DNA from 3 places in the Acidovorax sp. 69 genome. Region 2 is predicted to be linked to each of the others. Evidence: predicted binding sites of a transcription regulator. Region 2 holds the regulator's gene; each other region holds the start of a gene.
The links. The regulator LexA, encoded in region 2, represses DNA repair genes until DNA is damaged. The targets are predictions, from matches to a motif close to ACTGTATNNNNATACAGT.
Positions count from the first base shown of each region.

Region 1: a site for LexA is predicted at 1,846-1,863, ahead of imuA (translesion DNA synthesis-associated protein ImuA). Genes of this name have one in related genera too.
Region 3: a site for LexA is predicted at 4,323-4,340, ahead of CLU85_RS16235 (PA0069 family radical SAM protein). Genes of this name have one in related genera too.

Region 1 covers NZ_PGEP01000001.1:2,788,424-2,795,328, forward strand. The annotation lists gene CLU85_RS12740 (DNA polymerase Y family protein) at 1-981, opposite strand, end outside; gene imuA (translesion DNA synthesis-associated protein ImuA) at 944-1,816, opposite strand; gene CLU85_RS12750 (HD-GYP domain-containing protein) at 2,280-3,596, opposite strand; gene CLU85_RS12755 (DUF4148 domain-containing protein) at 4,076-4,363, shown strand; gene CLU85_RS12760 (DUF4148 domain-containing protein) at 4,446-4,739, shown strand; gene CLU85_RS12765 (CoA transferase subunit B) at 4,859-5,500, opposite strand; gene CLU85_RS12770 (CoA transferase subunit A) at 5,566-6,273, opposite strand; gene CLU85_RS12775 (PAS and helix-turn-helix domain-containing protein) at 6,350-6,895, shown strand.
Region 2 covers NZ_PGEP01000001.1:2,408,476-2,415,380, forward strand. The annotation lists gene CLU85_RS11050 (branched-chain amino acid ABC transporter substrate-binding protein) at 1-224, shown strand, start outside; one part of gene CLU85_RS11055 (IS3 family transposase) at 309-1,192, opposite strand; one part of gene CLU85_RS11055 (IS3 family transposase) at 1,192-1,534, opposite strand; gene CLU85_RS11060 (D-2-hydroxyacid dehydrogenase family protein) at 1,695-2,702, opposite strand; gene CLU85_RS22990 (hypothetical protein) at 2,900-3,427, opposite strand; gene lexA (transcriptional repressor LexA) at 3,602-4,276, opposite strand; gene CLU85_RS11075 (asparaginase) at 4,366-5,319, shown strand; gene CLU85_RS11080 (hypothetical protein) at 5,333-5,752, shown strand; gene CLU85_RS11085 (DUF6152 family protein) at 5,802-6,275, shown strand; gene adk (adenylate kinase) at 6,468-6,905, opposite strand, start outside.
Region 3 covers NZ_PGEP01000001.1:3,536,099-3,543,003, reverse strand. The annotation lists gene CLU85_RS16265 (ABC transporter substrate-binding protein) at 1-784, shown strand, start outside; partial or broken gene CLU85_RS23040 (cytochrome ubiquinol oxidase subunit I) at 954-1,140, opposite strand; partial or broken gene CLU85_RS16255 (GbsR/MarR family transcriptional regulator) at 1,145-1,726, opposite strand; gene CLU85_RS16250 (acyltransferase) at 1,923-3,050, shown strand; gene CLU85_RS16245 (hypothetical protein) at 3,179-3,559, opposite strand; gene rnk (nucleoside diphosphate kinase regulator) at 3,634-4,047, opposite strand; gene CLU85_RS16235 (PA0069 family radical SAM protein) at 4,386-5,588, shown strand; gene CLU85_RS16230 (sodium-dependent bicarbonate transport family permease) at 5,761-6,810, opposite strand; gene CLU85_RS16225 (LysR family transcriptional regulator) at 6,900-6,905, shown strand, end outside.

The DNA of each region.
Region 1 (6,905 bases), 380 kb from region 2:
TTCAGACAACAGGCGCCGCAAGTGCGCCATGTCTTGCGTGGCCTGGGCGGTGCGTACCTGCAGGGCCTGCGCAGGGGCGATCAGCACCCCATCGATGCGCCGCAGGTCGTGGCGCCAGGCCAGCTCCAGCGCCAGCGCACCCTGTTGTCGGCCCTGCAGCCAGCCCTGCAGGGCCGACAACAGGGTGCGGTTGGCGCTCCACAGCAGCGCATCGGCCGACTCTGCCAATGCAGGCAGCTCGGTGGCAAGCACAAACTGCTCGGGCAATTCCAGCCAGCGGTGCGCCTCCGGGGCATCGCCCAACGCCTGGTCCAGCACCCGCAACACGCCGGCACCAAAACGCCTTGCCACCCCGGCACGCGGCAGCGCATGCAGCGACCCCCACGTGCGGCAGCCCATGTGCTCCAGGCTGGCCACATGCGGGCGCAAGGCCGTCAAAGTGTGCAAAGGCAAGCCCTTCAGGGCGCTGTCAGACAACGGCGAGATCGCCTGCGGCCAATCAACCAGTGCGGTCTTTTTGTGGCTGCCTTCCGAGGCTCTGGGACCGTGGGGCCGCCGGCTCTCCGCCGCCTGTGCCATGCGCAACAAAGCCTGCGCCACCAGGGCTGTCGGCCCACAGCCCCAGACGGTGGTTGGCGGGTCAGCTGTTTGTCCACCAACGTCATCGCCTGCCGCTGCATCCGCCAAACCAACGCAGGCATCGGACCAAGCCTGCAATACCAGCGCCAACAAAACATCGGGCCCGCCCCACAGCCGTTCGGTGCTGGAGACCTCCAGCAACACGGTGTCACCATCCACCAGCGCCACGCGCGGAGTGAAACGCAAGGCCCACCACCCCGCCGCAGCGGCCACCAGCGGGCTGGGCGACATTGGGGCCGCCCCGCTGCCAGCTGCTGCTGGCGCAGGGCCCACTGCTCCGGCGCCTTCGCGCCTTGCTACGGACTCATCCAGCCATGGCAATGGCAGTGCGATCCAGTGCATGCTCCCTCCCCTCCGGCCCAACCATCGCAGGCACGGGCACAGAGCGCTGACACAGCTCCCGTGTATCCCCAAGGACTGCCGTGTTGCGATGCATTACCGTTGCATGGACCGCCATCTGTGCGGCACGCCGGCGCTCTGCCTGCGCTGTCAGCGCCTGCGCCAACTGAGGGTGACAAGCCGGCAGATCAAGCCCCTGCGCAAGATGCGGCCCCCGGCGTTTGAGGATATGCACCTGCATCCCTGGCGATGCCGAGGCGTCACCCGGCAGTGCCAGCCCTTGTACCTGCAGCCGCAGCAAGGCGGGCGACGCCTGCAGCGCAGCGCTGGCCGGGCGAAACACCCACAACAACTGCTGTTGTTGCGCCGCCGCCAATTGCAGCCTGCGCAAGGCCGCCGGTTGCGCCTGCGGCAGCCAGGCCATGACGGCCAGCACATCGCGGCACCGCAGTGCCTGCTCGGCAGCCCAGAGTGCCGCCTTGGCGTTATCGGCCCGCACCATGCACAACCGCTGTGCCGACAGCCCCTTCGCCGTGAGTGCCGGGCCAAAAGGCTCACAGGGGGGGGCCACAGCCACCACAGTACCCGCCCGCTGGGCGGTAGCCTGTGCCAGCGCTGGCAGCACCAGTTGCCATTCATGCAGGCCTGCCGAGGGTTGCAGTACCTCGCTCAAAGCCCCCACCGGCCAGCCTCCGCCGGGCAACTGGGTGTCCAGCAGCGCATACCCTGTGGGCTGCGCTGGGTGCAGGCCCATGCCCAGGGTATCTGCATGCCAGACACCCGGCACGACAGCGGGAAGATCAGACGCAACCCGCAGGGAAAGGCGCAATGCAGACATGGTGGCGAAATGGCTTCAAAAACAAGAATACTGTGAATATACACAGTATTTTGAAGCATGTGCACCCCATGAGGGAGACGCTGAAAAAGAACGACTATGGGGCTATGAATGCCTGTCGCAAAGCACTACCCCACAGGGTCAGTCAGCGGCACCCGGACCCCACGCACTGTTGCAAGCATCCGGATCGAAACGAATGCGCGCAGTTGCGATGGCCGCATTGAGAGAAAAAGCCAAAGGGCACCACTGTCTCGCGCTCCGCGCAGCGAGGGCTGCCCCCAAGGCGGTATGGCAGCCTGGACGGAATCGCTCACCCAGTGACATCCAGAAACTTCCGCCCGGACCATCGCTGCTCATGGGCTCTTTCGCGCCAAAGCCTACGGTGATTTCAAGATCCAGACGCACCCTGTCACCGGGGGTGGATCACACAGAAGCGCCAAACGGCTGGCTACGTGCAATCCATCCTTCACAGTCTCCGCAGCGCCCAATCACACCAGTCGGCCACAGCAGCGTCCGCAGGGGTCGCACGGTCCGATAACTTGGGCCAGCGACGATGGCTGGCGTTCAGAATGCTTTGCAACTGCCACAGTGCCTCTCGCCCCACCAAGGCCACCTCGGCCATGCCGATGGCATCACCCTGCAATTGCGCCATCAAATCGCCCTGCTGCTGAGGGTGTGACCCCGCTTCCACCAAGGCTTTTTGAAGGGCAAGCAAGCGCGAGTCGGCAAATGCAAAGGCGCTACCTTCAAGGGCCTTGGTGCCAGTTCCAGTGGCAGGGGGCAAGGCTGCCTTGAGCTGGTCCCAGTAAGAAAAAGCCTCGGCCAGCAAGTCAATCTGGCGCGAAGCATCATTGCCCAAGGGCATGAGGGCCGATTCGCGAGTCACCTCTTCCTGCAGCAAAGGCAGGACATGCGCGACCAATGCCGACGGGAATTTACGGTGGTTGAGCCGCAGCACCAACGACAGACGCTGCGCTGGCATATCGTCGTATTTTTCGTAAAACGCAGTCACCACCTCGGCCAACAGCAGAATGCGGCCCATGGGCGTGATGTCAGCACCGGCCAGTGCGCGGGGGTAGCCGCTCCCGTCCATGCGCTCATGGTGCTCTAACACGGCCACTTCAGTGGCACGGGAATAGGACTGGGTATCGCGAATCATCAGCATGGCGGTGATCGGGTGCGCCACCAGATGCTTGCGCTGCGCACCGACCACCTTGTGGTCAGGGTCGCTCCAGGCCGGGTCCATGTGCAGCACACCCAGGTCATGCAGCAAGGCGGCAGCGGCCAGCGCGCCGCAATCGCGCTCAGTGAGGCCACTCTTGATCCCCAGAAAAACGGCCACAGTCATCATCTGCAAGCTGTGCTGAAACAGCTGGGGCCGCTGGTCACGCATCACCGTGAGCTTGCAGGCCATGGAGGTCGGCAATGGCAGGGAGCGCAGCGGCGCCAAAAGCCGGGCCGCCGACCCCAATGCCTCGACCAGCATGCCCGGCAGCACTTCCTGCTCAATGAGCGTCTGGCCCGCCACCAGCAAAGCGGGCACGTCCACGGGGTTCTCGATGGACAGGTGGCGGTCGATGGGCTCGCGCAGTTTGTGCTGCACCAGGCGGTCATAAAGCCGGCTGTCGATGCGGGTCCCCTTTTCCACCAACTTGATGCCGTTGTCGGTGTAGATGGCTGCGTCGGCAACCACCGTACGCCGGTCAGCCATATCGGTCAGCGCGCGCAGATAGTGGGGGCTGTCAGTAGTGTCGATATCCGCAGGGAAAAGGGTATCTGTCATGCGAGGAACACAAATCGTTACCTCGGACTATATGCCGTTCTCTTGCAAGGCACTGACACAAAACACTGCGTGGCTCCGAACGGCCTTGATGCACATCAAGCGTTGCTTTGGAACTACGGCCAGATAGGCCTGCAGCCCAAAGGCGAAGGGCAGGAAGTCGGCACGAGGCGCCCCTTTGGACTGTCCCAAATCTGAATCAGGGTTTGCATGGAACGCTGGGGTCTGAAGCCATCTTTTTGATGGCCATTGGCACTCAGGCATGGGTAAACCCTGAAAAGTTCCTCATTGATTGTTTCCAATACTGGAACAGTTAGTTCGCGACCCAGTGGTTTTTCTCTGAACACCATCGGCGTACAGTTCAACCCATCGATGAGCCGAACCCGCAAGGCGACTCACCGAACCCGGTTCAGCAGCCCTTCTTTGTTTTGCAGCCGTTCCGGTTTGATTGAGCCGCTTTTTTAACTTCAAGGATTTTCATCATGAACAACACCGCACGTTTCCTCTCCATCGCCGCTGTGGCCGCTTTCGCTTCTTTTGGTGCACAAGCCGACGAAGCCGATGCTTCGCAATTTTCCACCAAGTTTGAAACGAACCGCACCCGCGCTGAAGTGGCTGCTGAAGCCGCTACCGTGGCCCAGACCCGTTCCATCGAGCCCGCTGGCTCGCGTGTCGTGACTTACAAGTCCACGGCTGACCGCGCTGCGGTGCGTGCCCAGGCTGCTGACGCTGTGCGTACTGGCCAGATCCCTTCGGGCGAGCGCGGTTGATTCTTTTTGAATCCGCAGTTCCCCTGTTTGCGTATTTGTCAGTACCTCACCCCTGTTTTTTGAATTTCACTGGAGTTTCACCATGAACAAGACTGCACGTTTCCTGTCTATCGCCGCTGTGGCCGCTTTCGCTTCTTTTGGTGCACAAGCCGACGAAGCCGATGCTTCGCAATTTGCCACCAAGTTTGAAACCAGCCGCACCCGCGCTGAAGTGGCTGCTGAAGCCGCTACGGTCGCCCAGACCCGTTCCATCGAGCCTGCTGGCTCGCGTGTCGTGACTTACAAGTCCACGGCTGACCGCGCTGCTGTGCGTGCACAGGCTGCTGAAGCTCTGCGCACCGGCCAGATCCCTTCGGGCGAATTCAGCGCCATGTAATTTCCAGGGCCCGCATGCGATGCATGGGGGCTGGCGAAGTGCAAATGCAAAAGGCCGGGGCCCCACAAGGGGCCCCGGCCTTTTTTACTGCGCCGACACCGGCGGGCAGGTATGAATGATTACTGGATCAGCGTCACGCCTGTCTTGGCCTGAAGGGCATCAAACGTAACACCCGGCGCCAGCTCCACCACCTTCAGACCCTCTGGCGTCACGTCCATGACGGCCAGGTCGGTGATGATGCGATCCACCACACCCACGCCTGTCAAAGGCAGCGTGCACTGGGGCAATATCTTCATGTCTTCAGTGCCATCCTTCTTGCGGGCGACATGCTCCATGAGCACGATCACGCGCTTGACGCCAGCCACCAGATCCATCGCCCCGCCCATGCCCTTGACCATCTTGCCAGGGATCATCCAGTTGGCCAGGTCACCCTTTTCGCTGACCTGCATGGCACCCAGGATGGACAGGTTGATCTTGCCGCCACGGATCATGGCGAAGCTGTCATGGCTGCCAAAGATGGACGATCCCTTGATGGTGGTCACGGTCTGCTTGCCAGCATTGATCAGGTCGGCATCCACCTCGTCTTCGTTGGGGAAAGGGCCGATGCCGAGCATGCCGTTTTCTGACTGCAGCCACACTTCTTTGTCAGCAGGCACAAAATTGGCCACCAGGGTGGGGATGCCAATACCCAGATTCACGTAAAAGCCGTCTTCGAGCTCATGGGCGGCACGGGCCGCCATTTGGTCTTGACTCCACGACATATGTATTTCTCCAGCTTGTTCGGTGACGGCAGGCTTGCACGCCCGCCTTTTCGATAAACGCAGGCTTAAACGCCCGCCTTTTCAGTGATCGTGCGCTTTTCGATGCGTTTTTCTGGGGTTGGGTTGTGCACGATGCGGTGCACATAGATGCCCGGCAGATGAATCTGGTCAGGCACCATCGCGCCGGTCTCCACAATTTCTTCCACTTCAACGATGCAGACCTTGCCAGCCATGGCGGCAGCGGGGTTGAAATTGCGGGCCGTCAGGCGGAACTGCAGGTTGCCCGATTTGTCAGCGCGGTGGGCTTTGACCAGCGCCACCTCGGGCACCAGCGAGCGCTCCATCACATAGGTTTCGCCATCAAAGTCACGCAGCTCCTTGCCATCGGCCACGATGGTGCCCACGCCGGTTTTGGTGAAAAACGCCGGAATGCCGGCACCGCCGGCGCGCAGCTTTTCTGCCAGCGTGCCCTGGGGCGTGAACTCCAGCTCCAGTTCGCCTGCCAGGTACTGGCGTTCAAACTCTTTGTTCTCGCCCACGTAAGACGAGATCATTTTCTTGATCTGGCGGGTTTCGAGCAGCTTGCCCAAACCAAAGCCGTCCACCCCGGCGTTGTTGGAGATTACGGTGAGGTTTTTGACCCCCGAGTCGCGCAAAGCGTCGATCAGGGCTTCCGGAATGCCGCACAGCCCGAAGCCACCCACGGCCATGAGCTGGCCGTCTGCAACCACGCCCTTGAGGGCCTCGGCTGCGGAGGGGAATAACTTGTTCACCACGATCTCCTTGTGAATTTGGATGCGCTACGATACTACGTACCAGAATAAGTAGTTTTCCGTAAAGATTTGCACTATGGACGTTGATTACAGACTTGCTTTCGACATGGCCCCCGTGGGGCTGGTGCTGTCACGCAATCGCACCATGGTCGATTGCAATCGCCATGTCTGCGAGATGTTTGGTGCCTCGCGCGAAGTGCTCATTGGCCAGTCGTTCCAGGTCCTTTATCCGAGCGTGGACGAATACGAGCGCCTGGGCGCGCACATGGAGCCTATCCTGAACGCGAAGGGGCACTATGCCGACAACCGCATCATGAAACGCGCCAACGGCGAGGTCTTCTGGTGCCATGTATCGGGCCGTGCACTCAACCGCGAAACACCGCATGAATCCGGCATCTGGAGCTTTGAAGACCTCAGCTCGCAGCGTGCCGTGAAGGCTGAGCTGACAGGCCGCGAACGCGAGGTGGCTGCGCGCCTGCTGGAAGGCCTGACCTCCAAGGAGATTGGCAAAGCGCTGGAGATCAGCCACCGCACAGTGGAGATCTACCGCGCGCGCCTCATGCGCAAGTACAACGCCTCCACCGCTGCCGACCTGGTGCACAAGCTGTTGGCGGGAGGCTGAAAACAGCGGT
Region 2 (6,905 bases):
ACCAGTTCCAGGTTTATAGCCCTTACACCTACGACGCTACGTTCTTGCTGGTTGACGCCATGAAGCGCGCCAACTCCGTGGATCCCAAGGTGTATGTGAACGAACTGGCCAAGTCCAGCTTCAAGGGCGTGACTTCCACGATCGCCTTCGAACCCAATGGCGAAATGAAGAACCCCGCCATCACGCTGTACGTCTACAAGGACGGTAAGAAGACCCCTCTGTAAATGGAGTGGTTGGCCCCGGATTTTGCTGGGGTTGACCCGTCCTGAATAGCGTTGACACCCGGACCGGTTAAATCTCCAGCCAAACTACCCGGCCAAGGACGCCCGATGCACCGCATCGGGCGTTTTCATTTTCAGCGACAGATGGGGCCTCTCGCAGTTGTAGATCCCTACCGACTGCTCGACCATGCGTCTGGCCTGGGCAAGATCCGCAGGACGCTGCAGCAGCAACTCTGTCTTCAGTATGCCGTTGACCCGCTCGGCCAGTGCATTCTGGTAGCAGTCATAGCCATCTGTCATCGAGCAGGTCACGCCGTGCCGCTGGTGCAGCGCCTGGTAGTACGCCGAGCAGTACTGGATGCCACGGTCTGAATGGTGCACGAGTTGCTGACGACTGCTCCGCCCTGACAGCGCCATCTTCATGGCTTGCGCCACCTCTTCGGTCTGCAGGCTCTCATGCACGTGCCAGCCCACGATCTTTCTGGAGTATGCATCCGTGACTAGGCTCAGGTACACGAACTTGCCTTGCGTGGGCAGGTAGGTGATATCAGCCACCCAGACCTGTTCACTGGCGCTGGCGCGTACTTGTTGCGGCCCGGCCTTGAGCAGATTGGGGTGGCGCCTGAAACGATGGTGGCTGTCTGTGGTCTTGTGGTACGCCCGACGAGGCGCCACCAGCAGCTTGGCATTGCGCAGTACGTCGAACATCGCATCGCGGCCCAGGGCGATCCCTTGGCGCTGCAGTGGCTCGTGCAGCAGATGGTGTAGCTTGCGCGTGCCGATTCGCGGCTGGCGCATACGCAGCTCACGAACCAATCCCACCACCGCCTGCGACGTAGCCAGGCGACCGGCCTCGCGGCGCCTGCTTTGGTAATACGCCTGCCGGCTGTGGCCCATGTACTGGCAAGCCCTCTTCACGCTCAACCCCTGGATGAGGTCTTGCGAGAGGACTTGCCCGAAGGCTTTTTTACGACACGCACCCCGTAGTCCTTGCGCAGCACGTCGATGATGGACTCGAACAGCTGGGCCTTCTGCTGCGCCTGCTCAAGCTGTACCTTCAGCGCCTTGATCTGCTGCTCGGGGGTGAACGTCTCTTCGCTCTTGTCTATTGGCATGGCTGCAGATGATGCCCCAGCCGTCCAGCCCAGGCGGCCGTGCTTGCGAAGCCACGCCAACACCGTCGAGTTACCCTGGATGCCGTACTTGCGCTGCGCCCCTTTGCAAGTGAGTTGGCCTTTTTCTACTTGCTCGACCACCGCCAATTTAAAGGCGAGCGTGTAGTCGCGCTGTGTGCGTTTGATCCCCGATTCCATGACACATCTCCCTTTTGAAAGGTCCACGTGTCAACGCTGGGTAGGACGGGTCAGGTGCAAGCAAAAAGGCTTCCTGCGGGAAGCCTTTTTGCTTTTTTGGGGTCCGTCTGCCCGCGCAGCGAATGGCGGTGCCTGTAGAGGCTTTTGCTTGACTGGCTGACTAGCGGCGCACCTGGAGTGAGCCTGGGTTCACGATGTTGGTTGGGGTGCCTTTGATGAAGTTCACCACGTTGTCAAAGGCAGCACCAAAGTACAGCTCGTAGCTGTCCTGTTCGACATAGCCAATGTGAGGCGTGCAGATGCAGTTTTCCAGCCGCAGCAAAGCATGGCCTTGCAGGATAGGCTCGCTCTCGAACACGTCGATGGCCGCCATGCCAGGGCGTCCCCGGTTGAGGGCCGCGATCAGAGCATCGGGTTCGATCAACTCTGCGCGCGATGTATTGACGAGCAATGAGGTTGGTTTCATGCACGAAAGGTCTTCAAGCGAGATGATTCCGCGTGTTTCGTCATTCAGTCGAAGGTGCAACGAAATGACATCGCACTGCGAGAAAAATTCTTCGCGTGTGGTCGCTGCCTGGTAGCCGTCTGTCAGTGCCTGCGCACGAGAGCCTTCACGGCCCCAGATACGTACATTCATGCCGAAGGCCCGGCCGTAGCTCGCAACCAGTTGTCCGATGCGCCCATAACCCCAGATGCCCAACGTTTTGCCGCGCAATACATTGCCAAGACCGAAGTTGGCAGGCATGGATGCCGTCTTCAGTCCAGACTGTTGCCAGGCTCCATGCTTGAGATTGGAGATGTACTGGGGCAGCCTGCGCATGGATGCCATGACCAGCGCCCATGTCAGCTCTGCAGGGGCCACCGGGGAGCCCACGCCTTCAGCCACGGCAATCCCACGTTCTGTGCAGGCGGCCACATCAATGTGGCTCCCTATCTTGCCCGTCTGCGCAATGAGCTTGAGTCGCGGGAGCTTCTCGACCAGTTGCCGTGTGATTTGGGTGCGTTCTCTGACCAGCACGATGATGTCGGCATCTTTGAGTCGCACAGAGAGCTGGCCCAGTCCCTTGACCGTGTTGGTGTAAACCTTCGCGGTGTATGCGTCGAGCCGAGATGCGCAATGCAGTTTGCGCACTGCATCCTGGTAATCGTCGAGAATCACAATGTTCATCCCGACATTGTGCCTTGGCAGGGAAAGCCGCACCGCGTCCGGTGGCTGCCTTGCTCATCAAAATCCACAGCTTTTGGTGACCGAGTGTTGACTCGGTCAAAGCAATTCCTGCCAGGCACAGCGTGGCTGGCAATGCGCGCTGCATAACGGCGCCAAGAGGCTGCCGCCCGCGCCCCGGCAAGACTTGGGGATGGGTTCTATGCCTGAATGGCCTCTGAAGCGGCGATGCGGTCCAGTTCTGCGCACACATCGGCCATCCGCCCTGCGATCACCAATCGGCCTGTGCCGGAGTCTGATTTTCGCCGCAGGACCCGGGTGGTTTGGTGCGTGCTTGCATCCGCTGTCAGAGACGCAAGAAAGGTGTGGCGATTACTGCCCATCGATGGGATGGAAAGAAAAGACCGACTGGCAGCGGCTGGTGGCCGGATGGGGGCTTCGGGACTGCGAACTGGCGGTTTGACTGTGAATGGCCAATTGCCACGCATGGGGCGTGTGCCTTGTGCATCCGCCGGGCGCTGGGGAGACGGGGAGATGCGGCTGTCCTCACCGCTGCGGCTGCTGAGACCGGCTTCGTTGCTCCATTGCGGCCGGTCGAGGATAGCCGATGCCGTTGTTGGACGATGACCCGTTGGCGCGACGCCAGTCGGCACTTGGAGTGAAAGCCGGCGCATCAGGTCGCGCAGCGGGTTGCGAAATACAGGAAGGGTGAACAATGCAATTCCCATGTGAAAACTCCGAAGGTCGGGGGTTGGACATAGGCAGGATTGCAAAGTGATTTCATGCCTGGTACTTACTTACTGACTGGCATGAAACGAGCCTGGCACCGCAGGGCTGGCGTGCCGTTGCCAGCACACCAAACGCCCGCCACCTGCGGTGTGGCCCTGACAGGAGGCTGGGGCCTACATCAACATGGTGTTGCGGATCAAACCGACCGCAAGGCCTTCGATTTCGAAGGGCTCGCCGGGCTGCACGACGATGACCGGATAGTCGGGGTTTTCGGGCAGGAGTTCGATGGCCGTGGCGGTGCGGCGCAGGCGTTTGACGGTGACATCATCGCCCAGGCGAGCCACGATGATCTGACCATTGCGTGCTTCACGCGTGGACTGCACGGCCAGTAGATCGCCGTCCATGATGCCGGCATCGCGCATGGACATGCCGCGCACCTTGAGCAGGTAGTCGGGTTTGTGCTGGAAAAGGCTGTTTTCCACGCTGTAGGTTTGGTCTACATGTTCCTGCGCGAGAATGGGCGAACCCGCTGCGACGCGCCCCACCAAGGGTAGCACCAGTTGCGACAAACCGGGAATGGGCAGGTTGAACTGGCTGCCGCGCGCCGCGTTGATGGAGCGAACAGTGTCGCTGCGCAGACGGATGCCGCGCGAGGTGCCGCTCACCAGTTCGATCACGCCTTTGCGGGCGAGGGCCTGCAGATGCTCTTCGGCGGCGTTGGCCGACTTGAATCCCAGCTCGGTCGCGATTTCTGCACGGGTGGGGGGCGCGCCAGTGCGTGCAATGGCGGTCTGGATCAGATCCAGGATCTGCTGCTGGCGGGCGGTGAGTTTCGGGTTGTCGAGCATGGTGGTTTCCGGTGCAGGCGGTTACAGTGGCGAACAACTGTTTTTTAATCCAGTAACTGTATTTTTCACCAGTTTTTCGGAGTACGCAAGTGAGTGGGCAAAAAATTGTGGTTTTGGGCACCGGAGGCACGATTGCGGGCACCTCGGCACAAGCGGGGGACAACATTGGCTATACCGCTGCCCAGGTGGGTGTGGACGAGTTGCTGGCCGCAGTGCCCGGCCTTCAGGTGTTGGCGGGCGGTGCATTGGTGGCGGAGCAGGTGGCACAGATTGACAGCAAGGACATGGACTACGCGGTGTGGCGTGCGCTTGCCTTGCGTTGCGCGCACCATTTGAAGGACCCGCAGGTGCGGGGGCTGGTCATCACCCATGGCACAGACACCTTGGAGGAGACGGCGTGGTTTCTGCAGGAAGTGCTGGATACACCCAAGCCCGTAGTGCTGACCTGCGCGATGCGCCCTGCGTCAGCCCTCACCCCCGATGGCCCACAAAACATGCTGGACGCTGTGGCAGTGGTGCTGGCACCGGGGGCTGCGGGGGTGATGGTGGTTGCTGCTGGCGAGGTGCATGGCGCGCGGCATGTGCAGAAGATCCATCCCTATCGGGTGCATGCATTCAACTCAGGCGATGCAGGCCCCCTGGGCTGGGTGGAGGAAGGACGCGTGCGTTTGGTGCAAAACTGGCCTCTGGCGCAAGTGAAGTATGTTCATGATGCTATTGAAAATATAGCAAATCCTGGCGAATGGCCCTGGGTTGAGGTGGTTATGAGCCACGCGGCGGCTTCGGGTAAAGCCGTAGATGCGCTGGTGCGAGAAGGGGTGCAGGGATTGGTCGTGGCATGCACTGGCAACGGAACCATTCACCATAGCCTGGAGGCTGCCTTGTCGCGTGCACAAAACACGGGGGTGAGGGTGGTGCGCTCCACCCGATGTACAGAGGGGCAGGTGCTTCCCAAGCCGGGGGATCTGCTGCCAGACTCCCAGGGGCTGTCGCCTGTCAAGGCACGTGTGACTTTGATGCTCGATCTGCTTCGGGCTGATTGAAGGGGCTGCACCGATGTTTGCCGTGCTCAAGACACATGCCTGGGCCTATCCGGCCCTGGAGGTTGCGCACATTGTGGGCATAGCGCTGCTGCTCGGCAATTTGGTCTTGCTGGAGCTGCGGGTGTTTGGGTGGGGTGCCGCCTTGCCGGTGAAAGATCTGGCCCGGCTCAGCCTTTCGCTGGCGCTGTGCGGGTTTGGATTGGCAGCGGCGTCGGGCTTGCTGATGTTTGCCACCCAGCCTGCCGAGTTGCTCAGCAGCCGGGCATTCACCTTGAAGATGCTGTTGTTAATGCTGGCGGGCTGCAATGCCGCATGGTTTCATGCGCGGGGATCGCTCACGCTGCTGGACGGCTTGGCCCGCTTTCAGATGCTGGCATCCACCATGGTTTGGTTGGCGATGGTCGTGTGTGGCCGCTGGATAGCCTATCTGTGATGGTGGCAGTCGCGCGACCCGTCTCATCTTCATTGCTTCAGGAGCCCCTATGACATTGCAACGCCGCCATGTGCTCGCCGCCGCCGCCACCGCCTTGCCGCTGGGGGTTCATGCACACCATGGCTGGAGCAGCTTTGATCCCGACCGCCCCATTTATCTGGAGGGCACGGTGCGCAAAGTGCGCTGGCAAAACCCGCATGCCGAATTGGAACTGGAACTGCCCGACCTTTTGAAGTTGCCGACGGATTTGGCACAGCGGCCGATACCCGCTCAGACGGCACCGGTGGACGGGCGGGTGCTGCTGGCCAAGGTGGTGTTGCCTACCCGCAAAGACCGGCTATGGGCGGTCGAATTGGCGCCGCTGACGCGTATGCAGGCCTGGCAGGTGCAGGAGATCAAACCGGGCACTCTGTTGTCGGTGGTGGGGTTTACCTTGCGGGGCGAAAAGGGCGAGGCGGTGCTGCGCGCAGAGTACCTTTTCGTGGATGGCAAAGCGTATGGGCTGCGGTCCGGCCCTGCTTGAACAAGAGGACCTGGGGGGCTGCCCTATAGCCTGCATTGTTGAGTGCTTCGCTCGCCCTGCCGGTTGGATACCGCACCCGCAAGTGGCGCTATGGCACTGCATGAAAAAAGCGACGCTTCTTTGCAGGGCGCCGCTTCTATTCAATCTGAATCATGGGCTGGTTGACCGGCCGGGGCCGACCCAGGCCGCGTATCAGCTGGCCAGCGCCTGCAAGGCACGCGCCGTGATTTCGTCCACGCTGCCCGTGCCGCTGATCGCGCGGTACTTGGGGGCAGCTGCCGGCTCACCCTGGGCCCAACTGCTGTAGTAGTCCACCAGGGGGCGCGTCTGGTCGCTGTAGACCTGCAGGCGCTTCTGGACAGTGTCTTCCTTGTCGTCTTCGCGCTGGATCAACTCCTCGCCGGTCACGTCGTCCTTGCCTGCCACCTTGGGCGGGTTGAACTTGACGTGGTACGTGCGGCCGCTGGCGGGGTGCGAGCGGCGGCCACTCATGCGTTCAATGATGGCGTCAAAGGGCACATCGATTTCAAGCACGTAATCCAGCTTGACCCCCGCCGCCTTCATGGCGTCGGCCTGGGGAATGGTGCGGGGGAAACCATCGAACAGGAAGCCTTTGGCGCAGTCGGGTTG
Region 3 (6,905 bases), 1.1 Mb from region 2:
CAAGGAGCACCGTACGCTGTTGTTTGGCCCGGTCACCGGGGCCACGATGTTTCGCGACACCCTCAATCCTTACGTCTTTCATGTGCGTGCGGGCTACGCCAGCGAAGCCAGCAAGATCGTCTCGCAGTTGCGCCAGCAGGGCATGAGCCGCGTGGCCGTGTTCTACCAGGACGATGGCTTGGGCAAGACCTTGCTGGCCGAACTCAAGAAAGCCTCCGAAGAGGAAAAACTGGCCTTCGTGGCAGAAATCAAGCTAGACCCCAAGCAGCCCGATTTTGCCGCAGCAGCCCGGGCCACCGAGGCCGCCCAGCCCCAGGCGGTGATTGTGGCGGCTGCAGGAACCACGTTCACGAGCTACGTCAAGGCGGTGCAGTCAACGGCCGCAAGGCCTGCGCACTACGGTTTTTCGGTCGCCAGCGTGGACGTGATCCAGCGCGAACTCAAGGACAAGGCGCGCGGCATCATCCTGGCGCAGATCATGCCCTCGTTGCGCAGCACCACCGTGCCCGTTGTGGCCGAATACCTGGCCCTGCTGCGCGCCAAGTCGCCGGGTGCCCCACCTTCGGCCTCGCAGTTTGAAGGGTTTGTGCATGCGCGGCTGTTGGTCGAGGGCCTGCGCCGCACGGGGCGCAACCTGACCACGGAATCCTTCATCAAGACGATGGAGGATGCTGGCGAAATATCCTTCGGGCGCTTCAACGTCAAATACTCGCCAAAGAGCCACAACGGCTCTACCTATGTGGAGCTGGCCATCGTGGATGCGGAGGGCAGCTTGAGGTATTGAGCGGATTGATCACAGTCCGTACGCCAGCTCCCGTGCCTTGCCCCAGAACACCCGGTACATGAAGATGGTGGAGGCGATGATCGCAGGCAGTGTGGTGGCCACGCCGATGCCGATCACCGCCAGCGATTCTGTGGCGCTGGCGGCCTTGCTGTACGGACAGGCGGTCAGGCGCGAACACCTTGGTCCAGAAGGTGTCAGCCTGCCCCCAGCCCACTGCGGCCGGCGTGCCGCGCGTGGCCCGGTGGCGCAGACGAAAGAACACCAGAAACCAGCACAGCGCAATCGTGATGGTGGGAAACAGGATGTGAAAGCTGATGTTGGCCGCGAACTGGACGCGCGAGCATGAAGCCGTCCATGGCGTCAGACCCCTTTGTCCTTGGGCGTGCCGCCTTTGCCGGTCAGCCGGTCTTTGAACTCCAGCACCCGGGTCACGGCCGTGCCCATTCCCATCAGTTGCAGGGCGGTTTCGGGGGCCAGGCGCTGCACGTCGTCGAACCAGGTCATCAGCCGGTCGATGAGTTCGTGCATCTCGCGCATGCGCTCCTGGGCGTGGCGCTCTTCGTCTGAACTGGGTTCTTCGAGCAGCGCCATGCGCAGCATCGACAGGGTGGGCTCGATCTCGCGGCGGCGGCGCTCCTCAACCAGCACGCGAAAGATTTCCCACACATCCTTGGGCGCTTCGAAGTATTCGCGCCGGTCGCCGTGTTGGTGGCTGAGCTTGACGAGACGCCAGGCCTGCAAACTCCTTGAGCCCCATGCTCACGTTGGAGCGAGAGAACTCCAGCGTCTCGGCGATCTCGTCGGCATTGACCGGGCGCGGCGACAGAAATATGAGCGCATACATCTGGCCCACGGTGCGATGGATGCCGCAGCGGCTGCCATTCCACCGAAATGGGCCACAAACTGGCGGTTCAGGGGAGGAAGTGTTGTGACCCAGGTCATGGAGGCGTATTGCGCCTTGGTTTCCTGAATTTTCAGTAAATACTGAAAATTCAGGAAATACAAGAACTCCTCTGCGGCACCGCATTGACATGGTGGAGACACGAAGGGCATGCAAAAAAACCGCCGAAAGAGGACAATACCGGGTTTGCCCCAGGGTTCAGCTGCACCCTGGCCGGTTGATTCCACCCAGAACAACATGTCTTCTTCCACCTCCCGCATGCCACTGATCGACATGGTCAAGGGCATGGCGTGCGCCGCCATCGTCGGGCACCACCTGGCCTTTTACGGCCCGATGTCGGACATCGCCCATCCTCTGGCCCCTGTGCTGATGGCTTGGCTGTATGACTACGGGCGGATGGCCGTGCAGGTGTTTCTGGTGCTGGGCGGCTACTTGGCGGCAGCCAGCCTGGCGCCGCAAGGGCTGGCGCGTTTTGACCATGCGGGCAATGCCATCGCCAAACGGTTCGTGCGGCTGGTCGTGCCTTATGCCGTGGCGCTGCTGCTCTCGGTGGTGGTGTCGGCCCTGGTGCGGCCGTGGATGGAACACCCTTCGGTCCCCGAGCAGCCCACCCTGTCCCAATTGCTGGCCAATGCCTTGCTGCTGCAGGACATCGTGGGTGAAGACGCCTTGTCGGCCGGGGTCTGGTACGTGGCCATCGACTTTCAGTTGTTTGCGCTGGGCGTGTTGTTGCTGGCGGGCGTCAAGGCGCTGCGTGGAGCAGGGGCGCGGGGGCAGGCTGACCGACTGGCCCAGGGGCTCGTGGTGGCGGGTACTGCGGCGTCGTTGTGGGTGTTCAATCGCATGGGTACGCTCGACATGTGGGCGCTGTATTTCTTTGGCTCCTACGGTCTGGGCATGATCGCCCACTGGGCCGTGCGGGCACCCCAGGGGCGCCAGGCACAGGGCTGGCTCGCTGTCATGGTGTTGCTGGGAGGGGTTGCGCTGGCCCTGGATTTTCGCGGCCGGATTGTCGTGTCCACGGTCACTGCGCTGTGTCTGGTGCTGGCCTTGCGCTCCGAGCGCGTGCGCTCATGGAGCGGGTTTGCGCCGCTGGTGCAATTGGGACAAATGTCCTACTCGGTCTTTCTGGTGCACTTTTCGGTGTGTCTGCTTGTCAATGCAGTGGTCAGCCATCTCTGGCCAGATTCGCCCGTGCTCAACGCGCTGGGCATGGTGTTGGCCTTTGTGTTGTCACTTGCCGCCGGGCGGGTGTTGTACCTGCGGGTGGAGCGCCATGTGCCCTCATGGACCACGGCCCTGCGCTGGCAACTGGGGCTGGTGGGTGCGGGCATGCTGGTGGCGGTGTCAAGCCACTGGGCTTGATGCCTCGCAGCCTCTAGCAATACAGAACGCTGCGCCTGCGCTCGTCGAAGCGCGGCAGACGGCGTTGACAGGCTCCGCCTGATCGGGGTGGGAGGGCAGGGCGCGGATCCGCGCACCCCCCCATGGTTCTAGCCGAGCAGCTTGCGCTCGCGCCGCTTGCGCTGGCGGTCCAGGAACCAGGCCATGAAGGGCAGGATCAGCATCGAACCGGGGATCACCCAGATAAAAAGATAGGGACTGACCGACGACGCTGAGCGCATCACGCCGCGCAGATGGGTGCGTTCGTCGGCAGTCCAGTTGCCCTGGCGGCGCTGCTGCACCAGCCATACCACCGACCCTTTCATGGTGGCCATCTCCCGTTTGAGGCGGCTTTTTTCGCGGCTGTTGCCGGCCAGGAACGAGCAGAACCACTCGGGTGCCCGCTCCATGCGGCTCTGGAAGGCCAGGGTTGAGTCCGGGTCGAACGGGTCGATGGACGGGGGGAGGTCGGGCGGGCTCGGCGTGGTCATGGCGGCTGCCATTGTCACTGCTGGGGACCGCAACGCCAAGCGGCGTATTGCAGGCGGGCCCGGCAACGACAGCCTCAGCGGTGCAACTCGCCCGCGCTTTCGGGCTGGTACAGGATGTCCTTCACGCGCACGGTCATCGACTTGCCGCCCGGCCCTGGCCAAGCCAGTTCATCTCCCACTGACAACCCCAGCAGCGCGCTGCCCACCGGCGCAAAAATCGAGAGCCGGTCTGTGCTTCCGTCCATGTCGCGGGGGTAAACGAGCGTCAGGCAGAACTCCTTGCCAGTCTCCAGAATCGAGAACTGCACCGTGGAGTTCATGGTCACCACGTCGGGCGGAATGTCTTCGGGCGCCACCACGTCGGCGCGGTCCAGCTCGCCTTGCAACTCGGCCTTGCCCGGAAAAACGCTGGCGGGAATGGCTGCCAGCAGGGCTTCGATGCGGTCGATGTCCAGAGAAGACAGGGTGATCTGGGGCTTGCGCGCCATGGCGATACCTCGGTGGGATGTTGCAAAGGGCGCGACTGTAGACCATCGTGAATCTCGCACTGCCGCGCGAGGTCAATGGGGCCGTCGACCGACAGGGCCCCTCGGCGATACCGCCAGGGTTTTGGCATGCTGGCCTTGGTGCTCAGTCTCCCCGGAGATTGCGCGCCTTGATGCTGGTGCCTAGCCGCCTGCAGGGACGTTGTCGATCCCCCTGCGCGCCCAGTGCCGCACCAGACCGCTCCGTCTTCTCGCGGCCGTGCCAATCGGACAACATAACTGTATAAAAATACAGTATTCTGTGGATCTTGCCACCGACCTCCCATGAGTGTTTCGTTCCCATGCCGCGCCGATCCATCGACACCACCGACATCCCCCCAGCGCCCGAAGAAATCCGCATCCCCTTGCAGGCGGTGCGGGGGCGGGGCGCTGCCAGTGCCATGGCGCACCGGTTTTCCCGCGACGTGCGCGATCCGGTGGACGACGGCTGGGCCAGTCCGCACACCGGGCAGTGCCGCGCATCGGGCCTCCAGGAAGTCGATGAGGACGGTGGCGAGGGCGATGGTGGTGCCACCGCACTCGCCACGCGCGTGCATTTTGAAAACGTGCGCAGCGCCATCAGCGCCAACGATTCGCCCGACATCTCGTTCGACCTGTCGGTCAACCCCTACCGTGGGTGCGAGCACGGTTGTATTTACTGCTACGCAAGGCCCACGCACAGCTACCTCAACTTCTCGCCGGGGCTGGACTTTGAAACGCAGATCATTGCCAAGCGCAACATTGCCGACGTCCTGCGGCGCGAGCTGGGGGCGCCGCGGTATGCAGCCAAGCTCATCAACATCGGCTCCAACACCGACTGCTACCAGCCCGTTGAGCGCGACTTGCGGCTCACCCGCAGCCTCATTGAGGTGATGCGCGACGCACGCCACCCGTTCTCGCTCATCAGCAAATCCAGCGGGGTCGAGCGCGACCTTGACCTGTTGGCCCCACTCGCTGCGCAGCGGCTGGCCGCCGTGTACATCACCATCACCACGCTCGACCCGGCGCTGGCCCGCCGCATGGAGCCCCGTGCCGCAGCACCCCACCGGCGCCTGCGAACGATCCGCGCGCTGGCCGATGCGGGCGTGCCCGTGGGCGTGAGCGTGGCGCCGCAGATCCCGTTCATCACCGAAGACATGGAGCAGGTGCTGGCAGCCGCGCATGACGCCGGTGCCCGCAGCGCTTTCTACACCGTGCTGCGCCTGCCGTGGGAGCTGGACGCGCTGTTCCGCGAATGGTTGCAGGTGCACTACCCCCAGCGCGCAGCCCGTGTGATGGCGCGCGTGCAAGACCTGCACAACCTCTCAGACGCCCAGCGCGGCGCGGGCAAAACGTACCACAGCGACTTTGCCACCCGCATGAAAGGCAGCGGCCTGTGGGCCGACCTGGTGCGCCAGCGGTTTGCCACCACCTGCCGCAAGCTGGGGCTGAATCGCGAACGGATGGAGCTGGATCTGTCGCAGTTTCGGCCCGGGTTGCTGCGGGGCCAGAGCAGTTTGTTTTGATGTGCGGGGCATGACCCTTGGGAGCGTTTACGTCCTCCCGCTGGGAAAATATGGGTCACATCGCCTGAGGTGCTTGCGGATAAAGCGCAAATAGCTATCAAAAAAATAGCAAAATCATGGCTCCCGCGTCTGCTCCGCGGCATGACAGACCCAGCGCTGGGCATCGTCTCCCCTACACGCCCCACAGCCGCTGCACCACCTGCGTGTACAGAGGAATCCCCAGCACGATGTTCAGCGGAAACGTCAGCCCCAGCGACAGGCTGACATACAGCGATGGATCGGCCTCGGGGATGGCGTAGCGGACGACAGCCGGCACCGCGATGTACGACGCGCTGGCTGCCAGCACCACCAGCAGCACCGCGTCGCCCGCAGGGACTTGAGCCATCCACGCCAGCCCCAGCGCGAGACTGGCGTGCACCAGGGGCCCCAGCACTGCATACGCCAACAGCCACGGCGACTGCTTGCGCACGGCCGGCAGGTTGCGCGCGGTGGCAAGCCCCATGTCCAGCAGGAAAAGACACAACATGCCCTTGAACAAGTCGCCCGAAAAGGGCTGCATTGCTGCCTTGCCCGCATCGCCGGTGACGAGGCCAATCACCATGGCGCCCAACAGCAGCAGTTGCGTTCCGTCGGTGAACGATTCATGCAGGATCTTGCCGATCGACAGTCCTGGTCCGCCGGGTCCTGCACGCGGTGCTGGCATTGCCCCGCCGCCAGTGCCCGGCATCGCCATGGCCAACACCGGCGCTGCCGCAGGTGTTGCGGCTGCAGCCAGCCGCTGGCGCTGCGCGTTGGCCAGCATCACCGCCAGGATGATGGCGGGCGACTCCATCAGCGCCATCGCCGCTGCCATGTAGCCGCCGTAGGCAATGTGCTGCGACTCCAGATATTGCGTGGCAGTCACAAACGTCACTGCACTGACCGAGCCATACGTCGCCGCCACCGCTGCCGCGTCAAAGCCTGACAAAAACCGCCTCAGCAGCGCAAAGCCCACCAGGGGCACCACTACCGCCAGCAGCACGGCCAAACCCAGGCTGCTGACCACGCTGGGCGTCATGCCCGAGGCCGCCAGCGCAAACCCGCCTTTGAGGCCCAGCGCCATCAGCAGGTAAATGGACAAAAATTTCGAGATGGCTACAGGCATCTCGAGGTTTGATCGCACCAGGCATGCAAACACCCCCAGGGCAAAAAACAAAATCGCAGGGTCCAGCAGGCTTTGCATCGTTCAACTCCTTGTTGGGGCCCGATGCTAGGGGTGGCCATCTGCAAAGTAAAATCGATTCGAATGCGACTACCTATAGATAAAAATCTATGAAC